DNA from 4 places in the Neobacillus sp. 204 genome. Region 2 is predicted to be linked to each of the others. Evidence: predicted binding sites of a transcription regulator. Region 2 holds the regulator's gene; each other region holds the start of a gene.

Region 1 (8,268 bases), on a different contig from region 2:
ATTTGGTCTGCACGCTGCAAAGCTTGGTTAATCTTTTTCACTACATTTGGTACACTGTTCGCAGGGTATAAGCTTTGGTCAGGGTACATGTGTCCAGACAGATTCGCATCAGCCGCTACCTGCCAGCCGCTTAAGTAGATTGCTTTTAGCCCAGCCTTTACTTGCTGTACCGCTTGATTCCCTGTTAAGGCACCAAGAGCATTTACATAGTCTTCTTCATTTAATAGCTTCCAAAGCTTCTCAGACCCTTTCCTGGCCAACGTATGTTCAATATCAATTGATCCTCGGAGTTTGATAACATCCTCGGCAGTATAAGGTCTAGTAATCCCATTCCAACGGCTATCCATTTCCCAGCTTTCTTGTAATTGCGCTACTCTTGAATTTGTCATTTTCTATTCCTCCTATTAATCTATTAAGTATTTTTTTAAACTAGATAAGTTCATACCCTGGCAGGGTTAAAAATTCAGCAAATTCATCATTTATGATCAATCGATCAAACAGTGCTGCAGCTTCATCGAATCGGCCGCTTTCAAATGCCTGCGCACCAATTTCCTGTTTGATTTTTTCTAATTCCTCTATCTTATATTGCTCATACATTTTCACTGTGACTTTTCGTCCGTCGTTTAGAATTCCTTTAGGATGGCGAATCCACTGCCACAGCTGGGCTCGCGAAATTTCAGCGGTTGCGGCATCCTCCATCAAGTTATGAATCGGGGCAGCGCCATTGCCTCTTAGCCACGAAGCCACATATTGAATCCCGACATTTATGTTCAAACGCACGCCCTCTTCCGTAATCGTGCCACCTGGTGATTCGAGCAAATCTTGAGCGGTCACCGTAATCTTCTGTTGTTTACTCGTATGAATTTGGTTTGCAACAGGCATTTCGCGGTTGAATACCTCTAGAGCTACCGGGACCAAACCTGGGTGTGCCACCCATGTTCCATCATGACCATCCCGTGCTTCACGCTCTTTATCGGCCCGAACCTTTGCAAATGCCTCTTCATTGGCCTCCGGGTTATTGCGAATCGGAATTTGAGCAGCCATCCCGCCGATTGCCGGTGCCTTGCGGCGGTGACAGGTTTGAATCGTTAGTAACGAATACGAACGCATAAATGGAACCGTCATCGTTACCTGTGATCGATCGGGTAAGATGACATCCTTGTGGCTCCGGAGCTTTTTTAAGTAACTGAAAATATAATCCCATCTTCCACAATTCAAGCCTGCGGAGTGATCTCTTAACTCAAATAAAATCTCATTCATTTCAAAGGCGCCCATGATGGTTTCTAGTAAGACAGTTGCTTTAATCGTTCCAACCGGAATTCCCAGCTTCTCTTGCGCAAATACAAATACATCATTCCAAAGCCGAGCCTCCAAGTGACTTTCCAGCTTCGGCAGGTAAAAATAGGGGCCTGTTCCTCTCGCAAGCAGCTGGTTCACATTATGGAAAAAGTACATCCCAAAATCGAAGAAGCTTCCTGAAATCGGCTTGCTATCTAGCAAAATATGCTTTTCTTTTAAATGCAAGCCGCGTGGTCTCACAAACAGGACCGCTGTCTTTTCTTTTAGAACATATTTTTTTCCATTAGTATTTTCAAAGGAAATGGTCCGATTTACCGCATCTCTTAAATTAATCTGTCCTTCGATGATGTTTTCCCATGTCGGTGAGGTGGCGTCTTCGCAATCGGCCATAAATACCTTGGCACCTGAGTTCAAAGCGTTAATCACCATTTTCCGATCTGTCGGACCAGTAATTTCGACCCGGCGATCTTGCAGGTCTTCCGGCAGCGGAGCAATTGTCCAATCACCATTGCGAATATGCTTTGTCTCCGGGAGGAAATCAGGTAATGCTCCACCATTCATTTCCGCTTGGCGTTTTTGCCTGTACTGTAACAGTTCAATTCTTCTTTTGCCAAACTTTCGCTCCAGCTCTTCAATAAAATTTAATGCTTCAGGAGTTAAGATCTCTTCGTACTGGGCTTTCACTGCCCCTACCACTTCGATACCTGTTGTTTGCGTCGACATAAACTACATCACCTCTTTGTTATAATACAGTAACTATCTACGTTTTGTATTATATAACACGAATTTTAAAAATGGAACTACTTTTCTGAAAATTTTATAAAAATAGGTAAAAACTCCCTGTCCCTTTTCTAGAGGCTTAAAATGTGCATAAAAAAAAGAATGTCCACCGACATCCTTTTTGTCCTTATTCGCGTGTTTCTTTACGAAGTGATTCATATAATTGCATAAAATCCTCGTCCCGATGATTACTAGTTAGGAACTCCGAACTTACAATCTTTTTTAATAGTTTTCTCTTCAATAAGGCATCTTCTACTTCTTTCAAAATCCATTTTCGTTTCGATGCAAGAAAATCAAGATAGCTCTCGTACGAATCATCAAACTGCTGCTCCAGCTGCTCGCGAATTTGACTGGCTAGGGTCGGACTCGCCCCTCCTGTGGAGATAGCAATGCTCAAAGACCCTCGTTGAATATGTGCAGGGACATGGAAATTGGAGCCCTTTGGATCATCGGCAAGCGTTACAAGTTGGTGAGCACCTGCTGATTTTCTAATCAACTGATTGATCTCACGATTATTCGTTGCCGCAAAAATTAGGAAGGCATCTGTGACGTCACGTGGAGCAAAAGATTTTTGCTCCCAAACAATTCTCCCGTCACGACAAAGCCTTTGAATGCCTTCTGTTGCTTCCGGACTGACGACGACGACTTTTGCACCAGTATCAAGCAAACCTGTCACTTTTCGTTCGGCTACGTTTCCGCCTCCAACCACGACGACTAATTTATCTTCTAACCTTAGAATCACTGGATAGCCTGAATTCATCGTTTATACTTCCTCAATAGGTCGGGCTGCTAAATATTCAACCAACGCTTCCTTCGTTGGATTTTCAGGCATCCCTAGTGAAGGAAGTCCTGCACTTCTAACCGCAGCCTCTGTTTGTCTTCCCATGCTGACCACTTGCAGCCCTTCTAACAGTTCATGAGCGTTCAACTCACACTCATTTACCGCCTTAACAAACAATTCAACTGATACACTGCTTGGGAATACCATTGTGTTCAGGTTTGCCTCATCTAACATTCTTTTAAAAAGTGGCAGGAACTGGAGATCTAGTTCTTTCTTGCTGGTCACCACGATGTCTGCTGTTTCATACTTTCTTTTTAAAATCCGATCGTCTCCGACAATGAGCAAAGCGTTGGATTCGTGCATCTCATCCACAAGGGAAGCAACAAATCCACGCTTCTTTAGCGCCTTTATCGATTTAATAGAAGCACCAAAGAAATTCGCACGAATGGTTCGGATATCGACTCCATCCTCCATCACCGCTGTGAAAAATTCATCGACACTTTCTGGTGAAGTAAAGAGAATGTTTTCATAGGAAGCAACCTTGGTTAAATCAATCGGCAGCAAGGTTTTCTTCCATTTCGGAAACTCAATTACATCTGCTCCCTGTTCGATTAATTCTTTTGCTATTTCACTAGAGCCTTCACTCGTCCGGGCCAGGAGAACTTGCCGTCCATACAGCGGCATTTTCTCAAACCAACTGATTTTTTCACGAAGAGAAATGACGTTACCTACTAAAATGATTGACGGGTTACTAAACTTTGCCTCTACGACTTTTACTGAAATATCAGCCAGCGTCCCTTGCAATGTTTTCTGACGGCCAAAAGTACCCCATTGAATCAAAATAACAGGAGTCGACGATTGTTTCCCATAGGTGATGAGATTTTCGCAAATAAACGGTAAATTGCCGACGCCCATGTAAAATGCGATGGTGTCGACACCACGGGTCAGCCCTTCCCAGTCTAGTACAGGTTTACCCTCTTTCGATTTATCATGGGCGGTGACTACTGCAAATGATTCTGCATACTCACGGTGGGTAACAGGAATTCCTGCATAAAGTGGGGCCGCAATCCCCGATGAAATACCAGGAACGATTTCAAAAGGAATTTGATGCCCAGCAAGGGCTGCAGCTTCTTCGCCAACTCTGCCAAAAACGCCTGGGTCTCCACCTTTTAAGCGTACAACCCGCTTTCCCTCGAGCGCCTTCTCAACCAAAAGTTCATTGATATTCCCTTGGCGTAAAATATGGCGATTCGGTAATTTTCCGCAGTAAATCAGCTCGCAATCAGCTGGAGCAAACTCCAAAAGTTTTGGATTGGCAAGCCGGTCATATAAAATGACTTCGGCTTGTTTAATGGCCTCCATGCCTTTTATGGTGATTAAACGAATGTCTCCGGGCCCTGCACCCACTAAAAATACTTTTCCTGTCTTCATCCTGCAGCAATCCTTCCCATTTCCTTCTTATCTGACGATAAATACGATTTCTTCCTCTAATTCTACCTTAAATGTTCGCACTTGACCTTCATCCGGTGCCTGTACTTTACCATCTTTTAATGATATTTTCCAATCATAAACAGGGCAATAGACATATTCGCCGCTAACAAGACCTTCTGAAAGAACACCGCCCTTCGGATGTGGACTGCGATTTTCAAGCGCGTACACCTCTCCGTTCGTTAATTTAAATAGAGCAATATCTGTGACATCAATTTTAAGCGAATAGCCTGACCGAACTTTAATATTTGAGTAGTTTGCAACTGGAATCCGAGTTAATGTTTGAAGCATAGATAATCACTCCCCAACCTTGATTGTGTGTTTTGTATAATATTTATCTTGAATTTCTTCACTTTGAATGGCCTCATTCCAAGGCTCGATGTACTTTTTCAAAGTCTGATCCATGCGCTCGTTTAAGGCTTTGCGCGTTTCCTCATTGGCAAGAACTTCCCTTACATGGTCCAAGCCGACACGTTCTACCCATTTAGAAGTTCGCTCTAAATAATTGGCCGTTTCACGGTAGTATTGAAGGTAGGCACCTGTCATCTCCATCACTTCCGCCTGTGTTTTGACTGTACATAACAGATCCCCGGCACGGAGGTCGACACCGCCGTTCCCTGCCACATAAATCTCCCAACCGCCATCAATGCCGACAAAGCCAATGTCTTTGATTCCTGCTTCAGAGCAATTTCGCGGGCAGGCAGACACGCCCATTTTAACTTTATGAGGGGTATCAAGGCGTTCAAATTTCTTTTCTAGTTCAATTCCTAGTGCCATGGAATCTTGTGTGCCATAGCGGCAGAATTGTGCACCGACACAAGTTTTCACTGTACGTAGTGTTTTTCCATAAGCATACCCAGATGGCATATCTAGCTCTTCCCACATAGCTGGAAGGTCTTCTTTTTTCACTCCGAACAGGCCAATTCGCTGCCCGCCTGTTAATTTGACGAGCGGTACCTCAAACTTTTCAGCCACTTCGGCTATTCTTTTCAAATCTGCGGCTGTTGTTACCCCGCCGTACATTCTTGGCACAACGGAATAAGTTCCGTCCTTTTGGATATTAGCATGCATTTTTTCATTTACGAGACGGGAATCACGGTCATCATTATATTTATCCATGTGAATCATCCCTAGATAGTAGTTGATGGCCGGACGGCATTTGGTACAGCCTTCCTCATTGTTCCACTCAAGGACATTCATCACTTCTTTCACACTTGTTAAACCTTTTTCCTTCATTTCAGCCACTACTTCATCACGACTTAGAGTTGTACATCCACAAAGGCTTGTCTTTTGTGCAGCTGCTTCATCAAATTGGTCTCCAAGAGTGTACGCAAGAATACTGCTTACCATCGGTTTACAGCGTCCACAAGAACGGCCGGCATTCGTACAATGGCTCACTTGGTCTAAAGTTGTTAATCCTTGTGTTTTAATGGCCTCAACGATAGCTCCTTTTGTGACTCCGTTACAGCCGCAGACTAATTCATCATTCGGCATCGAAGCAACATCGTCACTTCCTCCTTCTGCACTACATTCGGATTGCAGCACCGAAATACTAGTCATTCCGCTGATATCTTCTTTTTTCGTTAACATCCTGAATAGCTTCGTACTATCTTTGGTGTCACCGTATAGGACCACACCAACAATGGTGTTATTTCTTATTAAAATCTTTTTATAGACACCATCATACTCGTTGTAGACCATGATTGATTTGGCTGAACCATCTTCAAAAATTTCTCCTGCAGAGAATAGGTCGACACCTGCCACCTTTAATTGTGTTCCCGTCACAGATCCTTGATAAGGTTCTCCTAAATTTCCACAAATACGGTTAGCGAGCACTTTTCCTTGTTCATATAAAGGGGCAACCAAACCATAGACAATCTCGCGGTGCTCTGCACATTCTCCGACAGCATACACATGCGGGACACTTGTTTCCATGAAGTCGTTGACAACAATGCCGCGATTGACATAGATTCCACTGTGTTTAGCCACTTCCGTATTCGACTTGATCCCGATGGCCATAACAACCAGGTCAGCCTCCACTTGAGAGCCATCTTTAAAGCGGAGACCGGTCACCCGTTCATCGCCAAGGATCTCAACCGTTTCTTTTTCCATTAAGAAGTTCATACCTTGTGCCTCAAGCTCTGCTTTTAGTAGAGAGGAAGCAACCGGGTCGAGCTGACGCTCCATTAAATGCGGCATAAGATGAACGACGTCAACTTTCATTCCCAAGTTTAAGAGACCTCTAGCTGCTTCTAGTCCAAGGAGCCCGCCGCCGATGACGACTGCCCTTTTATATTGTTCTGCTGATTTGATCATCATTTCACAATCTTGGATATCTCGAAACCCAGTTACACCCATTTTATCTGCCCCTGGGATCGGCAGGATGAAAGAATTGGAGCCAGTAGCGATAATCAATTCATCATATTCGACTTCACGGCCAAGATTACTAACCACACGTTTTTCTTTCACACCAATGTGAACAATGGCATCGCCTGTAAATAATTGAATCTTATTTTCTTTATACCAATCTAGGGGGTTAATGATGATTTCTTCAAAGTTTGTATCTCCTTGAAGAATATTTGATAGTTTAATCCGGTTGTAGTTTGGATATGGTTCTTGGCCAAAAATAGTTATTTCAAATGGTTCAGTTGATAGCTTTAGGATTTCTTCAATCGTTCGAACTCCTGCCATTCCGTTTCCGATCATCACTAATTTTTTCATTCATGGATCACTCCTTAATGGTTAATCATTATTTTTTTAGATTAGTAAGGTTTTCTTTATAGTTAGATTGTAAATGCTAGAGTTTATAAAAATTGTGAGGTACGTCACTTTCTAACTATATATGTGAATAATTTCACATATTTGTCATAGTATGTTGGCAACAAAAAAATAGCACAGAAATGAGACTGCTGACAAACAGCCCCGTTTGTATGCTATTTTCGCCTAAACGACCTTTTTTTCTGTTTTTTGTAATGGAAATGGTTTAATTAATGCATTTATGGCTGGAACTATTACACCAATGATTGCAACAGGTACAAGCTCCCACAATTTCAGGGGTGGTGTGATGAGGATTCCTGAGGTATGAATTAGATACAAAACGAGAAAGTAAGCGAAACTGCCGACAAGTCCTGCCAACCGATTGTCTTTTCTAATCAATAAATACCCTAAAGGAATGAATAATAGCGTAACTGGGACATAGGAGGTTGGATAACCCACACCAGCAAAAATTGCTTTTCCTGTAAATCGTAACAAGATATAAAGAGCTGTCGCCATCACAGGGATCGTATAATCCCGACAATATCGAATGATTAAAATCGTAAGGAGTGCCACCATTAGGATGGAATAAATCGGATAAAGCCATTCAGGAATACCGCCAAAAATCTGTGAGGCAGGATCTGAGATCAAATCAAGGATTTCCTTTGAGGCAATCGAGTGTCCGTGAATGTATTGATTATAGGAAATAGCCCCGTTTTCCTGCTGCATATTCGGAAACATTAAGCATTCAAGGAGATACATGGCAAACCAAGTATGAAGTGACTTCCATGACGGTTGAATATCCTTCGTATGCATAAAATACCCGCGCCATACTCCAATAATCATCATATCCGTTCCGATATAATAAATAAAATGGGTGGGACTCCAGGTCGTTAAATCAATTCCATATGCAATATGGTAAGTAAAATCTAAGGGAATTCCAATGAGGAATAAGGCATAGCCGATGGTAATAAGATTTCTAGAAAACCGGTCCAAATAATGGGGTCGCCGCCACTCTTGAAATAACAAAAAGGCCCCTAAGATAAATCCGAATGTATTTACAATATGGGGAATCGAATATTCCTCAAATAAATATTTAAAGTGATAAGAAGCATCCCATGCTGACCCAATGAATTTTAATAGAAAGGCAAGTACCCACAGACGGT
Region 2 (8,268 bases):
ACCATTGCTAAAACGTTAGCCTGGACCTTAAACATTCCACTTGTAGGTATTTCAAGCCTTGAAATACTAGCAGCGGGTGTCAGCCGTTATTTTAATAGCTATGTCTCGCCTATTTTCGATGCTAGAAGGGGACAAGTTTATACAGGCTTGTATCAATATCAGAGAAATGAACTTCTAGCGGTTAAAGAGGATCGCTTAGTCATGTTAACTGATTGGGCTGAATCTCTAGTAGAAGCCGGGAAACCGATCTTATTTATCGGGAATGACTTACCGCTCCATCAAGCAACCATCGAAGCTCATTTGGGATCGCAGGCGATTTTCGCGGCTATTACGGAACATAATCCTCGTCCATCCGAGCTTGCCCTTCTTGGTAAGGATAAACCAGGTGAGGACATTCATTCTTTTGTTCCAAATTATATCCGTTTAGCTGAAGCAGAAGCAAAATGGTTAGAAGCGAAAGGAAAAATATGAAATGGATAGGAATAGAGCGTTATGGTAGATTCATTTGTTTTTCGTAACATGAGGGAAGAGGATATTGACCAAATCTTAGAAGTAGAGCATGCATCCTTTACAACTCCATGGAGTCGTGAAGCTTTTTATAATGAATTACACAATAATCGATTTGCTGTTTATATTGTACTAGAGGAAAATAATAAAATCCTTGGATACTGTGGGGCCTGGATTGTCATTGACGAGGCCCATGTTACGAATGTAGCGATCTTGCCTGAATTTAGGGGCAGGAAACTTGGGGAAGCTATATTGAGAAAAATGATGTCAGTAGCCCGAGAGATGGGAGCAAAAAGCATGACTCTAGAAGTGCGAGTGTCCAATCATGTGGCACAATCTCTTTATCGAAAGCTAGGCTTTCAAAATGGCGGAATCCGTAAAAATTATTATTCTGATAATCAGGAAGATGGTTTAGTGATGTGGGTAAAATTATGTTAAAAGATCAATGGATTATGGGTATTGAAACGAGTTGTGATGAGACTGCTGTCGCCATTATTAAGAATGGCCGTGAAATTGTTGCGAATGTAGTGGCATCGCAAATTGAAAGTCATAAACGATTTGGGGGGGTTGTCCCTGAAATTGCTTCCCGCCACCATGTAGAGCAAATTACCATTGTTACAGAGGAGGCATTGAGGCAAGCAAATATTACGTTTGCTGAGATTGATGCGATTGCTGTTACTGAGGGACCAGGACTAGTCGGCGCCCTTTTAATCGGAGTAAATGCTGCGAAAGCATTGGCTTTTGCTCAAAACAAACCACTAGTTCCCGTTCATCATATTGCAGGACATATTTATGCAAATAGGCTGGTTACGGAAATGAAATTCCCGCTTCTTTCCCTTGTCGTTTCAGGTGGGCATACAGAGCTAGTATATATGAAGGAGCATGGTCATTTTGAAGTGATTGGGGAAACAAGAGATGACGCTGCAGGAGAAGCCTACGACAAGGTTGCCCGCACATTGAACATGCCTTACCCTGGCGGACCTCATATTGATCGCTTGGCCCAGTCGGGTAATCCGACGATTCACTTACCTCGGGCTTGGCTGGAGGAAGGATCCTATGATTTTAGTTTTAGTGGCTTAAAGTCAGCTGTTATTAATACGGTCCATAATGCTGAGCAGCGTGGTGAGGTGATTGCCCCAGAAGACCTAGCAGCCAGCTTTCAAGACAGTGTGATTGAAGTGTTAGTAACAAAAACAGAAAAGGCTGTCGCGGAATACGGGGTAGAGCAAGTATTGGTAGCTGGCGGGGTAGCGGCAAATAAAGGGTTAAGAAATGCGTTAGAAAAGGCTTTTTCAAATAAGCCAGGGATTGAATTAGTGATTCCGCCGTTATCGCTATGTACGGATAATGCGGCAATGATTGGTGCCGCTGGAAGTGTGATGTTTGAAAAAGGAATTCGAGCAAATTTGACGTTAAATGCCAATCCTGGACTAGATATCGAGTTATATAATTAAAAACTCTTCTGGATAAGAAGAGTTTTTTTGTTGATAAGATATTTTTAAAATTAATAGGAAAAGGTTTTAATGTGGATAAGTGACCTGTTTTCTGTGTATAATGTGGATAACTCAGGTTATTATTGTGGATATTGTGGAAAAGTAATAAAAACATTGCAATAACTCTGTTTACAATGTGAATAAGCTTGTGGAAAAGTGAATAAATTTTATCAAAAATACACTTATCGAATGTTGTCGAGATATGTCTTTTCTTCTCTTATGGCTTTGTTAAACTTGTCTGTTGATTTCTGCTCCAATCAACAGAGTGGAAAAATTAACAATAACCTTTAACACAGCCCTTCTAATAGAAAAAAACCGAGCTCTGCTCGGTTTTTACTCTGCCAGCTCCGCCCATGCTTCCATTAATTGCTCGAGCTCCGCTTTAGCTTTTTCATTTTTTATGTTGATTTCTAATACCTTCTCATGATTTTGAAAAATGTCAGGTTCGCATAATTGCTGCTCGAACTCCTGAATTTGTTCCTCTAACTCTTCAATTCTTTGTTCTACTTCGTCTAGTTTTCGTTGTCGTTGTCGTTCTTGTTTCTTACTTTCCTTATCCTGTTGATAAGTATTTTTCTCAAATGCATCCGTTTGGGCAGACTTTTTTGGTGAATCCGCCAGGGCTAGTGCAGCGAGTTCTTCCTGCTCAAGCTTCTTCTCTAGATAATAATCATAATCACCCAAATACTCCGTACTTCCATGACGGCTTAGCTCCAAGACCTTTGTGGCAATCCGGTTAATAAAATACCTGTCATGAGAGACAAAAAGAATCGTCCCAGGGTAATCGATTAATGCATTCTCAAGAACTTCCTTACTGTCTAAATCTAAATGGTTTGTGGGCTCATCCAAAATTAACACATTTGCTTTTTCCAACATTAGCTTAGCCAGTGCCAGTCGTGCCTTCTCCCCGCCGCTTAAGGTGGAAACAATTTTTAAGACATCATCACCGGAAAATAAGAAATTACCAAGTACCGTTCGAATCTCTTTTTCATTTTTTAACGGGTAATCATCCCATAGCTCATTTAAAACACGCTTATTGGAAGTTAATTCTGCTTGCTCCTGATCATAATAGCCGATGGCAAGGTTTGTCCCATAGAGAATTGTTCCTTCAAGGGGAGCCAGTTTTTTAATAAGGGTTTTTAATAAGGTTGATTTACCGATCCCATTCGGACCTACTAAGGCAATGCTTTCACCCTTAAAGGCGCGAAAAGAGATGTCCGCTGAAACCCTTTCGCCCTGATAGCCTACAGCTAGGGAATCGACCGTTAAAACGTCATTGCCGCTTTGTTTTTCAATTTCAAACGAGAAGGTAGCCGACTTTTCATCCCCAAATGGGCGGTCCATCAGTTCCATCTTCTCAAGCTTTTTGCGACGGCTTTGGGCACGTTTGGTTGTCGATGCCCGTGCTAGATTTCGGTTAATGAAGTCCTGCAGATCAGCAACCTCTTGCTGTTGTTTTTCAAAAAGCTTTAAATCACGCTCATAATTAGCCGCTTTTTGATCAAGGTAGGAACTATAGTTACCTGTAAACCTTTGAATTTGCTTACGGGATACTTCATAAACCTGCGTAACCACTTTATCTAAAAAATATCGGTCATGGGAAACAATTAAAATGGCCCCGTGGTAACTTTGCAAATATTGCTCCAGCCAGGAAAGGGTATCAATATCGAGATGGTTGGTCGGCTCGTCCAATATTAAGATATCGGGCTTGGTTAAGAGCAGCTTACCAAGGGCAAGCCGAGTTTTTTGACCTCCGCTTAAACTGGATATCATCAGGGATTTATCAGGAAAATTTAACCCATGAAGGACAGAACGCAGCTCTGCCTCGTACTGATATCCACCTTGCTCTTTAAATTTCACCTGCAGATGATCGTACTCTTTTAGGACTTTCTCGTATCTCCCATGGTCATCAAAAACAAGAGGATCGGCCATTTGTTCTTCAAGGGTACGGAGTGATTTTTCCATTAAAAGCAGTGGTTCAAAGACTGTCAGCATTTCTTCCCATATGGACAAAGAAGACTCTAAACCAGTATTTTGTGCTAGATAGCCAATCGTTACTTCTTTTGGCTTAATGATTTCTCCGCCATCATGCGACAGGTGTCCAGCAATAATCTTCAATAATGTCGATTTTCCTGCCCCATTGCGTCCCACTAAAGCCACACGGTCTCGAGTTTGTAATTCTAGTTTAATATTCGATAAAATAAGGTCAGCACCATAATATTTTTGTAGTTGATTAACCTGTAACAAAATCATTCTCATTCACCTCTATTACATAGGTTTAGTGTACCTTATTCCCGGTATGTCGGCAATAAACTGCTAAGCAGGTTAGGAGGATGAGAGTTTTAATTCGACAAAAAACCTTGGATTTAGTTCAAAGTTTCACACACATAGAAGGAAAAATAGTGTATGATTTGATGGGAGGATTTTTTTATATGGCAGAATTTACTCATTTTAATGAAGAAGGCCGAGCAAAAATGGTCGATGTCAGTGATAAGCCTGAAACGGCACGTACGGCAATTGCTCATTCCAGCATTACCATTAGTAAAGAAATTTATGATAAAATTACCAATAACGAGATGAAAAAAGGCGATGTCTTAGCAGTGGCTCAGGTAGCTGCAGTCATGGCAGCAAAAAAGACTTGGGATTTGATTCCGATGTGTCATCCGATTCCATTAACAGGGGTTAATATTTCTTTTTCCTGGGAACAGGACACGCAAGAGAACTATCGTTTAAATATAGCAGCAGCCGTTAAAACCAAGGGGAATACAGGGGTAGAAATGGAAGCGTTAACAGCCGCTTCAGCGTGTGCTTTAACGGTTTATGATATGTGTAAAGCCGTTGATAAAGGTATGGTGATTGGACCGACGTATCTTGTCGAAAAAACGGGCGGTAAAAATGGTGATTTTAAGAGAACTGAAAAAGTTAAATGATATTTAACTAAATTATCCAAGGGGTGTGGGAGATTATGAGTAATGAAACAATGAAAATACCACAGGCGACAGCAAAACGGCTGCCCCTCTATTACCGATTTCTAAAAAACCTGCATACATCCGGTAAACAAAGGGTCTCTTCAGCCGAACTAAGTGAAGCAGTAAAGGTAGACTCCGCCACAATTCGCCGCGATTTTTCTTATTTCGGTGCATTGGGGAAAAAGGGTTATGGGTACAATGTTAATTATTTGATATCCTTCTTCCGTAAAACTTTGGACCAGGATGAGTTAACAAAGGTTGCCTTAATAGGGGTTGGAAATCTAGGCACGGCGTTCTTAAATTATAATTTTTTAAAAAATAATAACACAAAAATAGAATGTGCCTTTGATGTTGATCCAGAAAAAATGGGAACCAAGATTCGCGAGGTCCCAGTTTATCATATGGATGAATTAGAGAAGGTTTTAACTGAGGGGGGTATATCCGTTGCCATTTTAACGGTTCCGGCCCCTGTAGCACAGATGATTACCGACCGACTTGTAAGTGCAAATGTAAAGGGGATATTAAACTTTACTCCAGCACGATTAAATGTCCCTCCACTGATTAGGGTGCATCATATTGACCTGGCAGTGGAGCTGCAATCGCTTGTCTATTTTTTAAAGCATTATCCGACGGTGGAAGTAGAGGAAGAAGAAGAAGAATAACTAGTTAAGAGGCTTTTCACAGAATTTGTGGAAAGCCTTTTGTATTTTTAAACCCTGCTTTTTTTAATTACATAATCTATCAAAATACGGACGTATGGACTAAGATTTAGGTAGATTAATGCAAACGGTTACTAAACCGGAAAGTGGGGAAATCCAATGTCAAGTTTACGAGTTGAAGCGTTAAAAATGCACAAGAAGCATCAAGGAAAAGTCGGGATTTATTCAAAGGTTAAGGTACATAATGCAAAGGATTTAAGCTTAGCATATTCACCTGGTGTGGCAGAGCCTTGTATGGATATTTATGAAGACGAAAGCAAAGTCTATGATTACACTTCAAAGGGCAATCTTGTTGCGGTCGTTTCAAATGGAACTGCAGTCCTTGGGCTGGGAAATATTGGACCAAAAGCAGCGATGCCTGTTATGGAAGGAAAGGCCGTGTTATTCAAATCCTTCGCAGATGTTGACGCATTTCCTATTTGCTTAGCCACCACTGACACAGACCAAATTGTAGAAACCGTTAAGTTACTAGAACCAACATTTGGAGGCGTGAACCTAGAGGATATTGCGGCTCCACAATGCTTTGAAATTGAAGACCGCCTCCGCAAAGCCTGTGAGATTCCAGTTTTTCATGATGACCAGCATGGAACTGCGATTGTAACAGTGGCTGGTTTAATTAATGCATTAAAATTGGCGGAAAAGAAAATTGAAGAAATTCGTGTCGTAGTTAATGGAGCAGGTTCGGCTGGAGTAGCAATTGTTAAGCTCTTGTTACATATGGGTGTTAAGGATGTTATTTTATGTGATACAAAAGGAATTATTTATGAAGGCCGGCAGTCCGGAATGAATCGATTCAAGGATGAAATGGCGCGAATGACTAATCGCAATCAAAAGCAAGGAACGTTAGCCGATGCACTAGTTGATGCAGATGTGTTTGTAGGGGTATCAGCTGCTGGTGCCGTTACAAAGGAAATGGTTGGTTCGATGCACAGTGACCCGATTATTTTTGCCATGGCAAACCCGGTACCGGAAATTATGCCGGATGAGGCAAAAAAAGCTGGCGCACTTGTAGTGGGGACAGGACGTTCTGATTTTTCAAACCAGGTCAATAATGTGCTTGCCTTCCCAGGCATTTTTCGGGGTGCTTTAGATGTACGTGCCAAAGAAATCAATGAGGAAATGAAGCTTGCCGCGGTATATGCGATTGCTGGTTTGATTTCTAATGAAGAGCTTCATGCGGATTATGTCATACCGGATCCATTTGACCCTAGGGTTGCTGCAGAAGTAGCGGCGGCAGTGGCTTTTGCTGCAATGAAAACAGGGGTAGCCAAAAGAAATGTCAATGTTGCAGAAATTAAACTGCGCCTAATGGAATTAACAGACACCAAACAACCAGTGCTTGTTTAAGTCCAAGTTTCAAAAAATACTAGCTTTTAATGAAGGACTATCTCATTCAAGTGTGAGATAGTCTTTAAATTTATGGAAATTAGAGCATGATTCAGATAGGATATAAAATTTTTAGTACAATAATAGATGATTCTGCAATTTTTTTTTCAAATCAGTCTGTAATCAGGACTATTTATAAGTCATTTCCTAGAAGGATATCTAGGGTTTTGCAATTGGAGGGGATGAAGTTGGCAATTGTGCTGACTATGTTTGTGCTGGGGGTTTTATTAGGATTTGTTGGAGCAGGGGGCTCTGGCTTTATTATTGCCATCTTAACAGTTATTTTTGGAGTTCCAATACATGTGGCGTTAGGGACTTCTCTAGCAGCAATGGTGTTTACTACTTTGTCAGGTGCCTACAGCCATTTTCGTCAAGGAAATATCTCTATTAAAACAGGTCTAATTGTAGGTGGGTTTGGTTCAGTTGCTTCCTATTTTGGTTCAAAGCTCGCTGGATTGATTCCAATCCATTCTTTACATTGGTTGACAGCGGGGATGTTATTTCTATCTGCGGTGATCTTGGTGGTCCGCTTATTCATTGTTCAGAAAATAAAGGCAGATAACAAAAAAGAGACAACAAGCAACCTTATTCTTATTAAGAGAGCGGCTGTAGTCGGAGTGGTTACAGGGTTGTTGTCGGGAACATTTGGGATTGGTGCTGCACCGTTTATTCAAATTGGCTTGCTTTTGATTATGGGACTCACACTTAAACAATCAGTGGGTACGACAATGCTCGTTATTTTGCCGATCGCTTTAGCAGGGGGAGTCGGCTATTATTTCCAAGGGTACTTGAATTTTACCCTTTTAATTGAAGTGGTCGCAGGAACAATGATTGGCACCTATGTTGGTGCTAAGTTTACAGACCTTGCACCTCAGCCTGTATTAAAAAGTGCGATGGTCCTAACCCCTATTTTAGCAGGAGCAATTTTACTCATAAGTTAATATATGGGGGCTGTCGACTGCCAAAGATGGAGGGAAATATGAGAAAGGGAAGATGGAGTTTAAAATCGGTGATTATTGTATTTGTTTGCCTTGTGGTTACTTTTTCCCTATTGATAACTGATTTACTTATAAGTTCCAGAATTGCTTCAGAGACGGAAAAAAATCAGGCTGCACAGGCAAGAAATGTAGCTCGAATGGTTGCACATAGTCCGCTTGTAATTGAAGCGATGAGTGGGAAACGGGATGAAAAGGA
Region 3 (8,268 bases), on a different contig from region 2:
TACCTGTTCCTGTTCTGGAACTTGGCTTGCTCCATCTGTAATTTTTAAGTTACTAAGCACACCTGCAAGCCATTCAGATGCTGGTTCATCGTAGTCCAAGTCACAGTCAAAGCGCGGGTAAAGCCTTGTTCCACCAAGTTCCTCCAAGCGTTTATCAAAATCTTTTCCTGTTTGACAGAAAAACTCATACGAGCTGTCACCCAACGCCAAAACGGAGAATCGCAGATGATCCAATTTCGGAGCCCTTTTACCGTGTAGAAACTCATGAAATGACAGGGCATTATCCGGCGGGGTGCCTTCTCCATGAGTACTTGCGACAATCAGCAAGTTTTCAACCTTCTTCAAATTGTTAGGTTTAAAATCGCTCATTGATAAGACTGTTACTTGATAACCATCTGCCTCAAGCTTCTTGCCCGTTTTCTTAGCAAGACCTTGAGCATTACCCGACTGTGAACCATAAAGGATGGTCACATCTTTTGAAATGGTCGAAGCTGTTTTAGCTCCAGTAATTTCAGATACCTGTACATTTCCAGGTCCCGAAACCGAAGAAAATTGGGCTGCTGCTAAAAAACCGCTCAGCCAGACTTTTTGTGATTCTGTCAAAGTAGGCAGAATACGGTTTAGAAGCTCTGCCTGCTCCTGATTAAAAGGACTGTTCAATACTTGAAGTTGCACCAAAATCCACCTCACAAAGGATTATTAACTTATTGTGATCATTTAATTATCATGACTTCTTTCAAGATTTCTTATAATACATATTTTTCAGTCAAAAAATGATTAATATAATAATAGTTTTACTATTCCTATAAGTCAAGTCGGTTTTAACGATTTAATCCATTAAAATCTGATAATATCCTCGTTTACCTAAGCGATATTTTTTTAACTTTTCCTTTTAATAAAAAAAATGCGCAATGTTGCATCGAGTCGGGACATTCTCTAATGCTTGGCTGTTGTCACGTTACTCAGTCCTCATTGCGCCAGATATTAGGATATATTATCTATTTCTTCTGTTTCGGTTACGCAAAAATGTCGGTATGTCGATTGATTCCTCTACATCCTGTCCATAATCTCCATGAGTATGAGATGGTTCTTCATGAATCACCTGTTCATGTTTAGGTTGGGATTGTAATGGTATTCTTGACGGGCCTTCCTTTTGGATAGGTTTAGCCGGGCTAATAGGTCGAGCCAGTTTATCAACAAAGCCAGTAGCGATAACTGTGATCATGATTTCATTTTTAAAATTCTCATTAATAATTGAACCAAAAATCATATTTAATTCTTTATCCGCGGCAGAAGCGACAAGATCCGCTGCCTCCTGGACTTCATAAAGACTTAAATCTTTACCACCTGTAATATTCATAAGGATCCCTTGGGCACCGTCAATGGATGTTTCTAATAATGGACTCGAAATTGCCTTTTTAGCTGCCTCGACCGCGCGTCCATCCCCTTTTGCAATCCCAATGCCCATTAACGCTGTGCCTTGATTGCTCATAATTGTCTTAACGTCTGCAAAGTCTAGATTAATTAATCCAGGGACAGCTATTAAGTCAGAAATACCTTGAACACCTTGGCGAAGAACATTATCAGCTTCACGGAACGCTTCAATCATCGGCGTTCTTTTATCAACAATTTGTAATAAGCGATCATTTGGAACGATGATTAAGGTGTCTACCGCTTGACTCATTAACTCAATTCCGTTTGCTGCATTAGAGGCACGTTTACGGCCTTCAAATCCAAACGGACGAGTCACAACCCCAATGGTAAGCGCACCAAGCGCACGGGCTATTTCAGCAATAGCAGGTGCAGCACCAGTTCCAGTTCCTCCGCCCATTCCAGCTGTGACGAAAACCATATCTGCCCCTTTTAATACATCCTCGAGCTGCCTTTTGCTCTCTTCAACAGCTTTTCTGCCGACTTCTGGATTAGCACCAGCCCCTAATCCTCGTGTCAACTGCGCCCCGATTTGCATTTTAATTTCTGCTTTTGATAGGTTTAAAGCCTGCGCATCTGTATTGACAGCAATAAATTCGACACCTTGTACTCCGCCTTCAATCATCCGATTGACCGCATTATTCCCGCCGCCGCCAACACCAATTACTTTTATTCTTGCTACTTGATCTATATCCATGTCAAAATCCCACATATTATTCCTCCTGCTCATCCGTTTAATTTATTTGCCTCACTATTTAAAAAAATCTTAGATTTTTATAGTCTAGCAATCCTAACAAATAATCTTTTGTAGTATGTATATAATTTTTTTCCTATTCATATTTTACCAAAATAATAGCAGATTTAATATAGTAAGCTAACACTCAATTCAGATAAATTTGTTGAATTTTGTAGAAAGTTTTAGCATAAATGTTAAATTTATAAAACCAATTTGTTAATTAGTTCTTTGGAAATACATCTATTGATAGATAAAATGCCAATTGATAGGATAGTATAAACATATGGATATCAAATTGCTAGCATAATGATAGGGAGGACTAGCTTGGTTCTAAATAAAAAAATACCCTTAATGCAGCATTAAGGGTATTTTTTAGAAAGATGATTGGTTATTAGAAAGCAAACTAGTTCAATGTCCTTGAGTGGAAACAGTATGTACTTTTATAATGCAGGAGCTTCCATCCCCATGTGGCTCCATTCTTCTCGTGCAGGACCATATACTCCAGGGACAGTCAATCCAGCTTGGCGCATTAAGACTGTCATTTGGCCGCGATGGTGGATGATATGTTTAATTAAAAGAGAGAGTGTCACTCCTTTTGGCATTTCCATACCAAACACATTTTTCATTTCTTTTAAGGATGCATCCGTCCATTGCTGCTTTACTGCGTCAATGGTGTCAGCACTTACCTTGCGAAACGTGTCAGCAATTGCTTTTGCTGTGGTTGGTACCACTTCTCCATTCTCCACATTTTCAACAGTTACGCCAAACTCGTTAAGCATTCCTGGAGTACTTGCTACTACATGCCACGCAATTCTCCCTAGTGTCCTGTCATCTGGGGATACCGCTTGTTGTAGAGATTGGTCTGTTAAAACATCTAACACCTTTTGCGTAGTGGATGCTTCTTGATTCCATTCCGCAATAAATTCAGATATAGAAGTATACATAATTCTTGCCTCCATTTTTCATAAATTTAACAGTAAAAGTATATCATTGTTGAGATAAATAGCGAAATTAATACTCCTCTACTGTTGAAATATGTGGTAAATTTCTATACATTTGCGCATAATCAATCCCGTAGCCGACAATGAATTCATCCGGAATTACAAAGCCTACATAATCTACAGGCAATTCGACTTTTCTTCTTTCAGGCTTGTCTAATAGCGTGCAAATTTTTATTTGTTTCGGTTTATGTGCTTGCAAATGCCCGCGCAAGAAATGCAATGTAAGACCACTGTCAATAATATCCTCAACAACGAGGACATTCTGATCGGTAATATTCGCATCTAGGTCCTTTAATAACCTTACTTTCCCTGTAGACTCTGTTTCATCCCCATAGCTGGATACTGAGATGAAATCAATTTTTATATTCCCCTTCAACTCACGCATCAAATCAGCAGCGAAGATAAACGATCCTTTAAGAACAACAATGAGTACAATTGCTTCATTATTAAAATCATTTTCAATTTGCTCCGCTAATTTCTTCACTCTGTCTTTAATATCTGTTTCAGAAATCATCACATCTTTAATTCTATAAGCCACAAAATCCACCCTCTTCTAAAATAGGCATTGTTAAAGGTTATTGTTGATATTTCCACTCTGTTGATTGGAGCGGATGGTGCGAAGACTCCTGCGGGAGTACGGGGCAGGGGAGACCCCGCAGGCGCTAAAAGCGCCGAGGAGGCTCCCCGCAACGCCCGCGGAAAGCGAAGCGCCTGGAGCGGAAATCAACAGACCAGTCTAACACAGCCAAAAAATAAAAAGCCAATACGAAAAACCAATTAGTTTGATTTTTCGTATTGGCAGAGATTATTATACACCTTTAAAAGCTTTACGGTAAATTTCAGCTAATTCAGTTACTAATGGAAGTTTAGGATTTGCTGTTGTACATTGATCTTCAAATGCCCGATCCGCTAGATAGTCAACCTTGCTTTCGAACTCAACTTTATTTATATTATTTGCTTCAAGACTCATTGGAACTTCAAGTTCTTTCGCTAGTTTAATAATTGCTTGAACTAGACTTTCTACACCTTCCTCAGTGGTACTTGCAGGTAAACCTAGTATTCTAGCGATTTCAGCGTAACGTTTGTCAGCTTTGAAATGGTTGTACTTCGGAAAAGCTGTAAATTTCTTTGGCTTGGTGGCATTATAGCGTATCACATGCGGCATCAGCACAGCATTTGCCCGGCCGTGTGCAATATGGAATTCGGCGCCTAACTTATGTGCTAGACTATGGTTTATGCCTAAAAATGCATTTGCAAACGCCATGCCGGCAATAGTTGAAGCATTATGAACCTTTTCACGCGCTTCCTCATCCTGACCATTTTTGTAGGCTCGTGGCAGGTACTCAAATACGAGCTGGATGGCTTTAATGGCAAGGCCGTCTGTAAAATCATTCGCCATACAAGAGACATAAGCTTCAATTGCGTGCGTCAATACATCCAACCCTGTATCGGCGGTAATATGTTTAGGCACCGTCATCACAAACTGCGGATCGATAATGGCAACGTCAGGAGTCAATTCATAATCAGCAAGCGGATATTTAATATTTGCTTCTTTATCAGTAATTACTGCGAATGAGGTGACTTCCGAGCCTGTTCCAGAAGTCGTCGGAATAGCCACAAATTGTGCCCTTTGTCCGAGATTTGGATATTTAACAATTCTTTTTCGAATATCTAAGAATTTTTGTTTTAAGCCAAAGAATTCTGTATCTGGATGTTCGTAGAACAACCACATTCCTTTAGCCGCATCCATTGCGGAACCACCGCCAAGAGCAATTATTACATCAGGCTGGAAGTTTGCCATCATTTCTGCACCCTTCATCACCGTTTCAATTGAGGGATCCGGTTCTACCTCTGAGAAGATTTCGCAGTGCACATAATCTGGACGTTTTCTTAAATAATATAATACTCTATCTACATAGCCTAATTTCACCATTCCAGGGTCAGTAACAATAAATGCTTTGGAGACCTTCGGCATTTTTGCTAAGTACTGCGTAGAATTCTTTTCAAAGTAAATCTTTGATGGGACTTTAAACCACTGCATATTTACATTCCTTTTGGCTACTTTTTTAATATTAATTAAATGAATGGTACCTACGTTCGTAGAGACAGAGTTTCCACCATATGTTCCACAACCGAGTGTCAATGACGGCATATAGGCATTATAAATATCACCAATCGCACCTTGTGAAGAAGGAGCATTGACAATAATACGTCCAGCTCTCATCCGCAGGCCAAACTTTTTAATTACAGTTTGGTCAGTGGTGTGAATAACAGCTGAGTGACCTAATCCTCCGAACTCCAGCATTTCTTCTGCTCGTCTTAGTCCTTCGTCAAGACTGTTTACCTTGTAACAAGCAAGCACAGGGCTTAATTTTTCCCTGGAAAGCGGGTAGCCTGGTCCGACACCTTTTATCTCAGCGACAAGGATCTTTGTATGGTCTGGTACCTTTACTCCTGCCAACTCCGCTATTTTAGAGGCAGCCATCCCAACAATAGCGGGGTTTACCGCACAGGACTGTTCATTAATGACTAATTTTTCCACTTTTGCTTTTTCTTCTTCATTTAAGAAATAACAATTATTAGCAATCATTTCTTGTTTTACATTGTCGTAAATTTCTTTATCAATGATGACCGCTTGTTCAGATGCACAAATCATCCCATTGTCAAAGGTCTTTGATAAAATTAAGTCATTCACTGCTTGATGAAGATTCGCCGTTTTTTCAATGTAGCATGGGACATTTCCTGGTCCTACGCCTAGAGCGGGCTTACCTGAGCTGTATGCAGATTTAACCATCCCTGCTCCGCCTGTGGCAAGAATCAATGAAATTCTGGAATGATTCATCAAGGCTTGGGTTGCTTCTAGAGATGGTGTTTCGATCCATTGGATGCAATTTTCTGGGGCTCCCGCCTTAATTGCTGCTTCTCTAAGCACTCTTGCTGCTTCACTACTGCATTTTTGTGCGGATGGATGGAAAGCAAAAATGATTGGGTTTCTTGTCTTTATTGAAATGAGTGCTTTAAACATCGTGGTCGATGTTGGGTTGGTTACTGGTGTTACACCCGCAATAACCCCCACTGGTTCCGCAATTTCAATCATTCCTTCATGTTCATTTTCGTTAATGATCCCAACGGTTTTATCATATTTAATATTATGATAAACATATTCAGTAGCAAACATGTTTTTGATGATTTTATCTTCGTATACGCCTCTTCCTGTTTCTTCAACGGCTAATTTCGCAAGCGGCATATGCTGGTCAAGACCCGCTAAGGCCATTTCTTTGACAATTTCATTTATCATGTCTTGGTCAAAGTTACGGAATTCATCCAATGCTTTTAGACCATTTTCCACTAACCCATTAACCATCTTCGTTACATTTTGCTTTTCTTTAACTGCCTTTTCTACTACTGCCATCGTAATACCTCCGTTTGTTTAAATGTTTGTGATACATTTCACAAATTGTTAGAAAAAATAAACGTTCAAGCTGGTATTTTTCTCTGGATGTCGGTTTTTTGTGAATAATTTCACATAATTGTTTAAAAAAAATGATTTTCGTCTTTGATTCTTTTACAACTGGTTATTCACAAACTGGATTGCGGGGAATCTTTTCAAATAAAATGTCTGTTAGAACTTTTGAATACTTTTTAACGGCGATCACGTAATTTACGGTCCAGATATAGGAGGGAATTTCTTCATTTTCTTTAAAATACATTGCCTCAAATTCGTCCCCAACTGCTTCTTCGAATGTTTCTAGGGTATAAGTTTCAGAATCTGTAGAGAAGATTTTCCATTCACAAACCATCATGTCTGATCACTCCTTGTTTGTTTATGAAATTATCATAACATGAAATTCGGATAATAGTTTGTGAAGTATTGAACAAAGTGTGAATTATGGTTACTTTTACTGGAAATAGTACAATTTCATTATATAGTAATGATTACAAATGATTCTATTGTCATAAGTTGGATGAAATACTTTCATGTTTGAAAGCGTTTACAATTTATTGCTATATTAGAATAATATTTAATAGGAGTTTGTATACTTTCGGTTTAGTAAACAGGCTCTAAGTGACCGTAATTTTATAATAAACTGGGGTCCAGTCAATTAAGAGCCCTCTTTCTTATTATAGCCCTTCACGAAACCATATCTCGGACATTTAAAAGTATCTACATCAATTCAATCCCTTTTGGAGGTTTAACCGAAGTTAGGATGTCCGTCTCTTTTACACGTTCCACTGCATAAGAAGAACCATTCAAGATCTCGAGATCCAGATAACCTGGATGGCACATCACTTCGACCGTTTGCCCATCCTGAACATGGGTTACCACCTTTTCAAAATAATCGTAGGTCGCGCCTTCACCATAAAAATCATGTAAAAACACATCTGAGAATGAAGCGACACCTTCTACTGCATCTTCTGCTAATCGTCTTGCACTTAAGTTATATTTTTTGGCCAGCATTTGCACCACTGGTAAAAATTCTGGAATGGTGTGGACATGATGATGGCTGTCAAAATGGGTCGGAGTAAGCCCTGTTTCTAGAAACCTTTCGATTTGTGCACTCCATTCTCTTGCAAGTTCGTTAAGTGAGATTACTCGTTGACCTTTGAGTTCAGAAAGTCTTTTGAAACTGCCAATCTCGTTAACTAGCGATGGAACGTCTGTTAAAAGCGGTTTCCCGCATGTGAGCACCAGGTGAACCCCGACTTGAAGTCTAGGATTTGCTTTTGCCAATTCCACTGCATGCGTTACTCCCGGCATGTTCATCATCATCGTAGCGGAATTAACAATTCCATGTTTATGTGCATCAATAATGCCATAATTAATTCCTCTGGAATATCCAAAATCATCCGCATTCACAATTAATTTTATCAAGCTTTTAACCTCCTCGTTAACCAGAGAAAAGACAGCTGATTCACTGCCTTTCTGTCAATTTTTAAAAAACTGAGGTAAATATTTCTTATGAGCTTCTAGCATCTCGTCGACAATTTGTTTCGCTATCGTATCAGAGGCAACCAAAGGATTAATCGCTAAGGCAAGGATTGCTAGGTTATAATCACCCGTTACAGCCGCTTCCGCTGCGACCCGTTCAAATGATTTAA
Region 4 (8,268 bases), on a different contig from region 2:
AGCGGAACGTCTTGGTCCTCCTAAAAGACCTTGGAAGTGCATGGCACCTGACATAAAGGCCATTCCAATAAACCATACCCATGCTTGGATTATTCCTAATTTATTCATAGCCTTTGTTAATTTGCGTCCAGTTAAATGTGGAACCAGCCAATAGGATATCCCAAAGAATGTTAACACAACAGATGTGGCAGCAGTTAAGTGGAAGTGACCTGTAACCCAAATAGTATTATGAACTACTTGGTCCATTTGATTGGATGCATTGATGATCCCTCCTGCTCCAGCAGGAATAAATGAAGCCATACCGATAAATGGAACGGTAAACCTGGCATCACCCCAAGGTAGAACTTTAATCCAGCCAAAAAGGCCAGTGGCTCCTTTTGAGCGACCATATCTTTCAAATGTAGCAAATAACGAGAAGGCAGTCATTAACGATGGTATAATAACCATGAATGTTAAGATAACCTGTAAGAACTTCCAGGCAGGGTCAATCCCTGGCTCTGTTAATTGGTGGTGAAAACCAACCGGAATCGAGAAGAGCAGGAACAAAATAAAGGACAAACGAGCCAATGAATCTGAGAAAATTTTTCCGCCGATAATTTTCGGGATAATTGCATACCAGCACATATATGCAGGTAACAACCAGAAATAAACAAGTGGATGACCAAAATACCAAAATAAAGTCCGACTTACTAATACATCAACTGTATCAACTAATCCAAGCGACCAAGGAAGTAATTGGAATAATACCGTCGCTGCAACACCTAGCGTAGCAATAATCCACATAACTGTATTTATTATTGCCATAAAGCTCAATAATGGACTTGGCTGGCCTGGGTTGTTTTTCCGCCATTTTGCATAAGTCAAGATTTGAGCCGAACCGTCAATCCAGCTTCCTATCACAACAAAGGTTAACCCTAAGTAAAATATCCAATGTGCTTTAAGCGGTGCATAAAAAGTGTATAAAACGGAAGCTTCCTTTAGTAAAACCATGGTTGCAGCCATTAAGGTTCCAATTAACATGATCCAAAAACCGATCCAGCCAGCGCGGCGAGCAGCGTTTGAATGACCGCCTGTTGTTCTGCTAACGGCAGCATATTGAAATCCCATAATGAAAAATGTCGTTAAAACCAATCCCATCAATACACCATGGACAGTTAATATTTGATAATAGTCAATGCCCCATGGAAGTTCCCATTTACCGGAACGGACAAGAGTTTGTAATAGCCCCATTAAACCACCGAGCGCAAGAGCAGAGAAGGCGACAAAAAAGTGTGCCATTGAAAGCTTTGCATCTCGCGGGTCTACTTTTACTTTTGCAGCAGTTGAGTTAGCCATTATTTTTTCACCTCAATCATCGAACTCATTAAATGGTGCCCAGCACCACAATATTCATTACAAACAATTAAATATTCACCGGCTTTATCAAACGTTGTGGTATATTCGCTGACATATCCAGGCTCAAGCATCATGTTAATATTTGTTCCAGCTACTTCAAAGCCGTGAACAACATCTTTTGTGGTGGCAATAACTTTTACCTTTGCACCAAGTGGCACTTCCACTTTTACTGGATTATAGGAGAATGCTGAAGCAACATAAACTAATTCATAGTCCCAATCTTTACCCTCAACCTTATGTAATCCAGGCTTATTAAAGGGTTTTGTTTGATCGACTTTATCTACATTTATAGTAGTCAAACAACTAGGTGGCTTGTTGCCAAGGTAGAATGCGCTTACACCCACAACTGTTAAGAAAACAACCAGTGCACCAATTCCAAAAGAAAGCCAAATTTTCTCGAACTTATGCATATGCATAATATTTTCCCCCTTCAATCATTAGAAACGATCAACGAATAAGTAATAGACACTTACCCAGGTGACAACAATAAAAGCTCCTAACAAGAAAACGGACGCTAATGTCCCTTTAAGAGAAGAGCTGTCTTCAATTTCTGTTTTTTTGTTTGTTTTAAGTTCCGCCTTCGCCATCCTCCTGCAACTCCCTTCAGAGTAATAAAATTAATGATTAGTTCTCTTTCATAATACAAAACAATTGTGATGAAAAAATAACAAATTTCATAGTTCACATATTGTTCATTCCTTAGATAACTACTATGTTAATGTTATAAACTTGATATAACAGTGATTTATATCACAATCAACAAGGGGTATTTGTGAATAAAATGTGAATATCACACTTTGCCTGTGATAAAAGTAATTGAATGTTCCCTCATAGATGCAGAAAGACATTTTTTTGGAAGTATGTCACACTTTAGGCGTTGGAAAATATGATGGTAATAAATCATATTTTCCTTCAGAAAAGAGTGTGTTTTTGTGGAAAAATATTATTGTGATCGCTGCCGTATGCTGTATAATAATGTTGAAATTTGTAAAATATGCGGGACATTAGTAAAAAATAAAATTAAGATTGAAGTTCAAAAACAACCAGATAAAAAATAAGTCGACAAAAGCATATTGCTTGCTTTTCCTTAAGAAATGCTAAACTGGAAATCATTAGCTAATGAACGAAATTAGCATCCATTATATAATTTAAGAGCACAGCAACAACCTTCAAAACGTTTGCTTCCCTTTAATGAGAAACTTTGTTTCTCTTATAAAGGGGAGCTTTTTTTTTCATACTGACATTCCTGCATAAAAACCTTCAATTTGGAAAAAATACCCTTACATAGTTTGAAGGAGAAAAAACCATGCCTACAATTATTTCAGTTGCAGAAATTACACCCCCCTATGAAGTTAACCAAAATCAAGCCTCAGAGTTTGCACGAGAGCTTTTCTCTGATTCTTTTAAGGACATTGAAAGACTTTTACGGGCTTTTCAAAATGGTCAGATTGAAAAAAGGCATTTTGTAAAAAATATTGATTGGTTTAAAGAGGATAAAAACTTTGAAGAAAAAAATACTGCATATATTGAGTCAGCAATTGAGCTGGGAAAAGAAGCAATTGTCAATTGTTTAGATAATATCGATTTCTTAACAAAAAATATTCCTTATCAGGATATCGAAGCGATTTTTTTTATCTCTACCACTGGAATCGCGACCCCAAGTATCGAAGCCAGAATTATGAACTTACTCCCGTTTCATCCTCATACAAAGAGGGTACCTATATGGGGGCTTGGCTGTGCTGGCGGTGCTGCTGGGTTATCAAGAGCCTATGAATATTGCCTTGCTTTTCCGAAAGCAAAGGTCCTTGTCCTGTCCGTGGAGCTTTGTAGTTTAACCTTTCAACGCAATGATCTTTCAAAAAGTAATTTCATCGGTACTTCTCTGTTCGCTGATGGCGCTGCATGTGCATTAGTTTGCGGGGATGATTCAAATGGTTCCGAATACAGAAAGAAGAAAACATCGCCTTCCATTATTGCAACCCAGTCCACTCTTATGCCGAACTCCTTAGATGTGATGGGATGGGATATTAAGAATAACGGACTATTCGTCATATTTTCACGGGATATACCTCACATTATCGAAAACTGGCTAAAGCCGAATGTTAGTGAGTTTCTAGCAGAAAATCAAGTGGAACTTGAAACAATCAACTATTTTATTGCCCATCCAGGTGGAAAAAAGGTAATAGATGCATATGTAAAATCATTAGAAATCCCTCCTTCAATGACAGAGGTTTCACTTGATGTACTAAAACAGTTTGGCAATATGTCCTCAGCGACGATATTTTTTGTCCTGAAGCGTTATATGGAAAAAGATATACCTAAAGGGGCAATTGGTCTTGGGACTGCTCTAGGGCCGGGGTTTAGTTCAGAACTTCATTTATTGAGGTGGGTGTAAATGGAGGGAATCCTCATATTCCAAATAATGATTGGATTGGTGGTTCTTCAGCGGTTGATTGAACTTAGAATTGCAAAGTGCAATGAGAAATGGATGAAGCAGCAGGGGGCCATCGAATTTGGTGTTGAACATTATCGATATATGGTGCTGATGCATATTCTGTTTTTTATTTGCTTAATTATTGAAAAGGTTTATTGGAATCGAGGGCTTTCTTATTTATGGCCAATTCTCTTTTCAGTTTTCTTGGTGGCGCAAATCATTAGGATTTGGGTGATCTCCTCACTTGGAAGGTATTGGAACACGAAGATTATTGTCCTAAGAGATGCAAAGGTTGTACAAAAAGGTCCTTATCGTTATATTAAGCATCCCAATTATTTTGTAGTAGCCATTGAAATAATCGTAGTTCCTTTATTGTTTAACTTGTATATTACCGCTAGTCTCTTTACCATCCTAAATGCCATCATCCTCATGATTCGTATTCCGGAGGAGGAAAAAGCCCTCAAAGAACTTACCGAATATGAAGGACGTTTTCATGATTGTAATCGTTTTCTCCCTAAAGTTGTTAAATAAGTGTGACAATTAAAAAAGTGCTATTGAAAATCATTATCACCTATGTTAAACTTTGGTTAACAATGAAAATCATTCTCAACAACCCTGATAAGGAAGGTGTTACATATGACTTTTGCTTTAGTTGGCGGAACGGTTATTATTTATGCATTTGTCATGAAGCACGTCTTAAAGAACGTTACCCATTGAAATTCCTATCTATTTTTGGAGCCAAGGTCGAGAACCTTGGCTTTTTGTCGTTTTTGGGAAAAATTTGTTTACAGCAAAAGCAGTGTCAAGATAGGAAAAGTTTGAATTATCGTATAAAATAAAAATTATTACAAAGTTGTTAAGGGGAATTAGTAATGGTGAAAATAGCTAACCGAGATGAAGCGATTCAAACATTAAAAACGAAAATCGTTTCGACATATGAATATTTAATGGAGCAAGCGGATGTAGATAATACAAAAAAAGTTAAACAATTAGCTCAAAAGCTAGGAAACAGAGAATTTCTCATTGCCTTTTGCGGTCATTTTTCTGCTGGGAAATCGACAATGATTAACCAACTAGTCGGTGAAAAGTTACTTCCTTCGAGCCCGATTCCAACCAGTGCAAACTTGGTGAAGGTAAAATCAGGTGAGGATTACGCAAAAGTCTTCTTCAAAAATGAAACACCACGGATTTATTTAGCTCCTTATGATTATGAACTAGTTAAGAATTATTGTAAGGACGGCGACCAAATTGAAGAAATCGAAATAAGTCATAGTGATACGGGGTTGCCTGATCATACTGTCATTATGGATACACCAGGGATTGACTCCGCTGACGATGCACACCGAATTGCAACAGAATCAGCCATCCATCTTGCTGATTTGATTCTTTATGTTATGGATTATAATCATGTCCAAGCAGAATTGAATTTTTTATTTACTAAGGAACTAACCGAGGCTGGGAAGGAAGTTTACTTAGTTATTAACCAAATTGATAAACACAATGATGAAGAGCTAAGTTTTCAGGAGTTTCAAAAAAGCGTAGTAGATTCGTTTGCATCTTGGGGAGTAAAACCAGCAAGGATTTTTTATACCTCATTGAAGCATGAAAGCCATCCTTTCAATGAATTTAAAAATCTTCAAGGATTTATTGCCGAAAAATTGGCCTCTAAGGACCAATTATTAGTACCATCTATTTATCATTCCTTAAAGAAAATTACCCAGGACCATATCAATCAAAGATGTAAATTAGAGCAGGAAAGGTTGGCACCAACCGTTGCAATTCTAGAGGAAATATCTGAGGAAGAAAGAAATAAATTGTTCAATGCTGCCCAAGAAGTAGAAAGAAACCTACACACTTTAAAAGAGGGAGTAGCAGGCACAGAGAAAGAATTTGATCATCAAGTTGCTCAGATTCTGAAAAACGCTTATTTGATGCCATTTCAAACCAGAGAGTTAGCTGAAAGTTATTTAGAATCATGTCAGCCAGAATTTAAAATTGGCTTTTTATTTTCCAAGCAAAAGACATTAGATGAGAAAAAGGGAAGGTTAGATCGTTTCCATCAGGATATCGTTGATAAAACAAAAGCTCAGCTTGAATGGCATGTACGTGAATTTTTACTTCGCACATTAAAAGAAACAGGTCTTGACGAGGGAGAATTACAAGGTTTAGCCCAGTCATATTCCATCGAAGTTCCGACAAGCCTTTTAACGAATGCGGTAAAGTCTGGGGCACGATTATCAGGCGAATATGTATTACATTATACTGAAGATACCGCCAATGAAATAAAGAAAATGGCAAGGTATGAACTCACTATTTTTAAAGAAGAGTTCCTAAAAGCATTAAAGGACCGAACGGCAAAAATAATCGGACAGTATGAGCAGGAATCAACTAGAACCAATCGATATGTTAGCGCCTTATCAGAGGTAAAAAAATCTCAGCAAAAAGTTAAATTGATCGAAACAAAAATCGAGGAGTTATTAACAAAAGATGATGTTCTACAAGAAGATAATTATCATCTTTTTGAACAGGACGAAGAAGAATATGAAGTGGTCAAATCGGAGCAAATAACAAGTACAAAACAAACTGTCACCAATAATTCTAAGATAGGAACCATTGATATAACTACAATAAAAGAGACCGAGGTGTTTTCATCGAATGACCATTTAATGAAAACTGTAGAACATCTCTATCAGACTTCAAATTTAGTCAAAGATATTCAAGGATTCCAAAAGCTAGCAACTGAATTAGCGGAAAAAGCGCAAAGACTTGGTAATAAGGGCTTTACAGTCGCATTATTTGGAGCATTTAGTGCGGGCAAATCTTCCTTTGCTAATGCGCTTATGGGGGACAAAGTACTACCTGTTTCACCAAATCCCACCACGGCTGCAATTAATAAAATTAAACCAGTTACGGAGATTCATCCTCATGGAACAGTGCTTGTTAAATTTAAAGAGGCACCAGCCATGCTGGAGGATGTTAATCGTTCTTTAAAAGTATTTGAACTTAAGGCTGCTGATTTAGAAGGTGCAGCCGAGAAAATTGACCAGATTATGCTTCAAAACGGACAAGAAAGTGGTTTATTGGAAAAGACCCATTTTGCCTTTTTGCAGGCATTTATGAAGGGCTATACAACATTTGGGAAATCATTAGGAACGGTTCTCGAAACGGATTTAACAGATTTTAGCGAGTTCGTTGCAAAGGAAGAAAAATCCTGCTATGTCGAATGGATTGAGCTTTATTATGATTGTGAGTTAACCCGAAAAGGCATTACACTTGTTGATACACCTGGAGCGGATTCTATCAATGCCCGTCATACAGGGGTAGCCTTTGATTACATTAAAAATTCAGATGCGTGTTTTTTTGTTACCTATTACAACCATGCATTTTCAAAGGCAGACCGTGAATTTTTAATTCAACTTGGGCGCGTGAAGGAATCGTTTCAAATGGATAAATTGTTCTTTATTATAAATGCTATTGACCTTGCGGAGAGTGAAGATGAAAAGGAAACAGTGATTGATTATGTCGAGGATCAACTGAACAAATATGGGATAAGAAATCCTCATCTTTATCCGGTATCAAGTTTACTTGCTTTGAGGGGAAAAACAGATCATAGTCTGAAAGCTGAATCAGGTATGAATAAGTTTGAACAGGCATTCTATCAATTCATTACCAATGAATTAACAGAAATGGCTATTTCATCGGCAGAAAAGGAAATAACTCGTGTCCATGAGTTAATTTCCAATCTTATTCAGAGTTCGCAGGAAGATCGATCTGTAAAAGAGAAAAAACGGGAGAATATCACAAAACAAAAGGAACTTATCCAAGAGTTATTAAACAAACAAACCGTTGAAAATTTACAAAAACGTCTGCAGCAAGAAGCAAATGAACTGGTGTATTACATTAAGCAAAGGGTATTCTTACGCTTTGGGGATTTCTTTAGGGAATCATTTAATCCCAGCGCTCTTAGGGATGATGGTCGTAATTTGAAAAAGGTATTACAAGGTGCGTTGGATGAATTTCTTGAAAGTTTTGGGTTTGATTTTGCTCAAGAAATGAGAGCAACTACTGTACGCATCGAGCGCTTTACTGAAAAACAAGTGGCTGATTTCCAATCAAGTCTCATCCGGAATCTACAAGAAATAAATCCGGACCTTTCCTTTTCACCATTTGAAGTGGAGCATAAAGAAACAATCGAATTTCCTATCGCCTTTTTCAATTTAAATAATCAATTATTTACTAAGGCAATATCCTATTTTAAAAATCCAAAATCTTTCTTTGAAAAAAATGAAAAGAAATTAATGAGTGATGAACTTAATCAAGTACTAAATGTACCTGCGGATGAATATTTAGCAGAGGAAGGGAAACGTTTAAATAGTCACTATAGCGAAGAAATGACAAAGGAATTCAATCGTTTATTAGAACAAATGAACGAACAAGTA

Evidence for each region. The regulator Rex, encoded in region 2, represses fermentation and respiration genes when NADH is low (regulators of the CRP and FNR family bind a similar motif). The targets are predictions, from matches to a motif close to TTGTGAAATATTTCACAA.
Region 1: the regulator Rex is predicted to act here: its motif matches at 7,191-7,208, upstream of nirB (nitrite reductase large subunit NirB).
Region 3: the regulator Rex is predicted to act here: its motif matches at 6,679-6,696, upstream of adhE (bifunctional acetaldehyde-CoA/alcohol dehydrogenase).
Region 4: the regulator Rex is predicted to act here: its motif matches at 2,247-2,264, upstream of ACJ004_RS13310 (cytochrome c oxidase subunit 2A).

Annotation. Positions count from the first base shown of each region.
Region 1 is NZ_JBJORY010000014.1:110,864-119,131, forward strand. Features, by position in the region: gene aceA (isocitrate lyase) at 1-389, opposite strand, end outside; gene aceB (malate synthase A) at 430-2,022, opposite strand; gene ACJ004_RS24375 (NAD(P)-binding protein) at 2,207-2,839, opposite strand; gene cobA (uroporphyrinogen-III C-methyltransferase) at 2,843-4,291, opposite strand; gene nirD (nitrite reductase small subunit NirD) at 4,319-4,639, opposite strand; gene nirB (nitrite reductase large subunit NirB) at 4,646-7,069, opposite strand; gene ACJ004_RS24395 (hypothetical protein) at 7,292-8,268, opposite strand, start outside.
Region 2 is NZ_JBJORY010000024.1:1,106-9,373, forward strand. Features, by position in the region: gene tsaB (tRNA (adenosine(37)-N6)-threonylcarbamoyltransferase complex dimerization subunit type 1 TsaB) at 1-471, shown strand, start outside; gene rimI (ribosomal protein S18-alanine N-acetyltransferase) at 493-945, shown strand; gene tsaD (tRNA (adenosine(37)-N6)-threonylcarbamoyltransferase complex transferase subunit TsaD) at 939-1,961, shown strand; gene ACJ004_RS28265 (ABC transporter ATP-binding protein) at 2,334-4,253, opposite strand; gene moaC (cyclic pyranopterin monophosphate synthase MoaC) at 4,433-4,930, shown strand; gene ACJ004_RS28275 (redox-sensing transcriptional repressor Rex) at 4,966-5,631, shown strand; gene ystJ (NADP-dependent malic enzyme) at 5,788-7,035, shown strand; gene ACJ004_RS28285 (sulfite exporter TauE/SafE family protein) at 7,263-8,015, shown strand; gene dcuS (DcuS/MalK family sensor histidine kinase) at 8,054-8,268, shown strand, end outside.
Region 3 is NZ_JBJORY010000002.1:536,765-545,032, forward strand. Features, by position in the region: gene ACJ004_RS06705 (assimilatory sulfite reductase (NADPH) flavoprotein subunit) at 1-675, opposite strand, end outside; gene ftsZ (cell division protein FtsZ) at 995-2,143, opposite strand; gene ACJ004_RS06715 (DinB family protein) at 2,608-3,111, opposite strand; gene hpt (hypoxanthine phosphoribosyltransferase) at 3,179-3,706, opposite strand; gene adhE (bifunctional acetaldehyde-CoA/alcohol dehydrogenase) at 3,977-6,580, opposite strand; gene ACJ004_RS06730 (hypothetical protein) at 6,744-6,971, opposite strand; gene chbG (chitin disaccharide deacetylase) at 7,334-8,041, opposite strand; gene ACJ004_RS06740 (6-phospho-beta-glucosidase) at 8,096-8,268, opposite strand, start outside.
Region 4 is NZ_JBJORY010000006.1:18,594-26,861, reverse strand. Features, by position in the region: gene ACJ004_RS13320 (b(o/a)3-type cytochrome-c oxidase subunit 1) at 1-1,335, opposite strand, end outside; gene ACJ004_RS13315 (cytochrome c oxidase subunit II) at 1,335-1,811, opposite strand; gene ACJ004_RS13310 (cytochrome c oxidase subunit 2A) at 1,833-1,982, opposite strand; gene ACJ004_RS13305 (type III polyketide synthase) at 2,702-3,790, shown strand; gene ACJ004_RS13300 (isoprenylcysteine carboxyl methyltransferase family protein) at 3,818-4,360, shown strand; gene ACJ004_RS13295 (dynamin family protein) at 4,702-8,268, shown strand, end outside.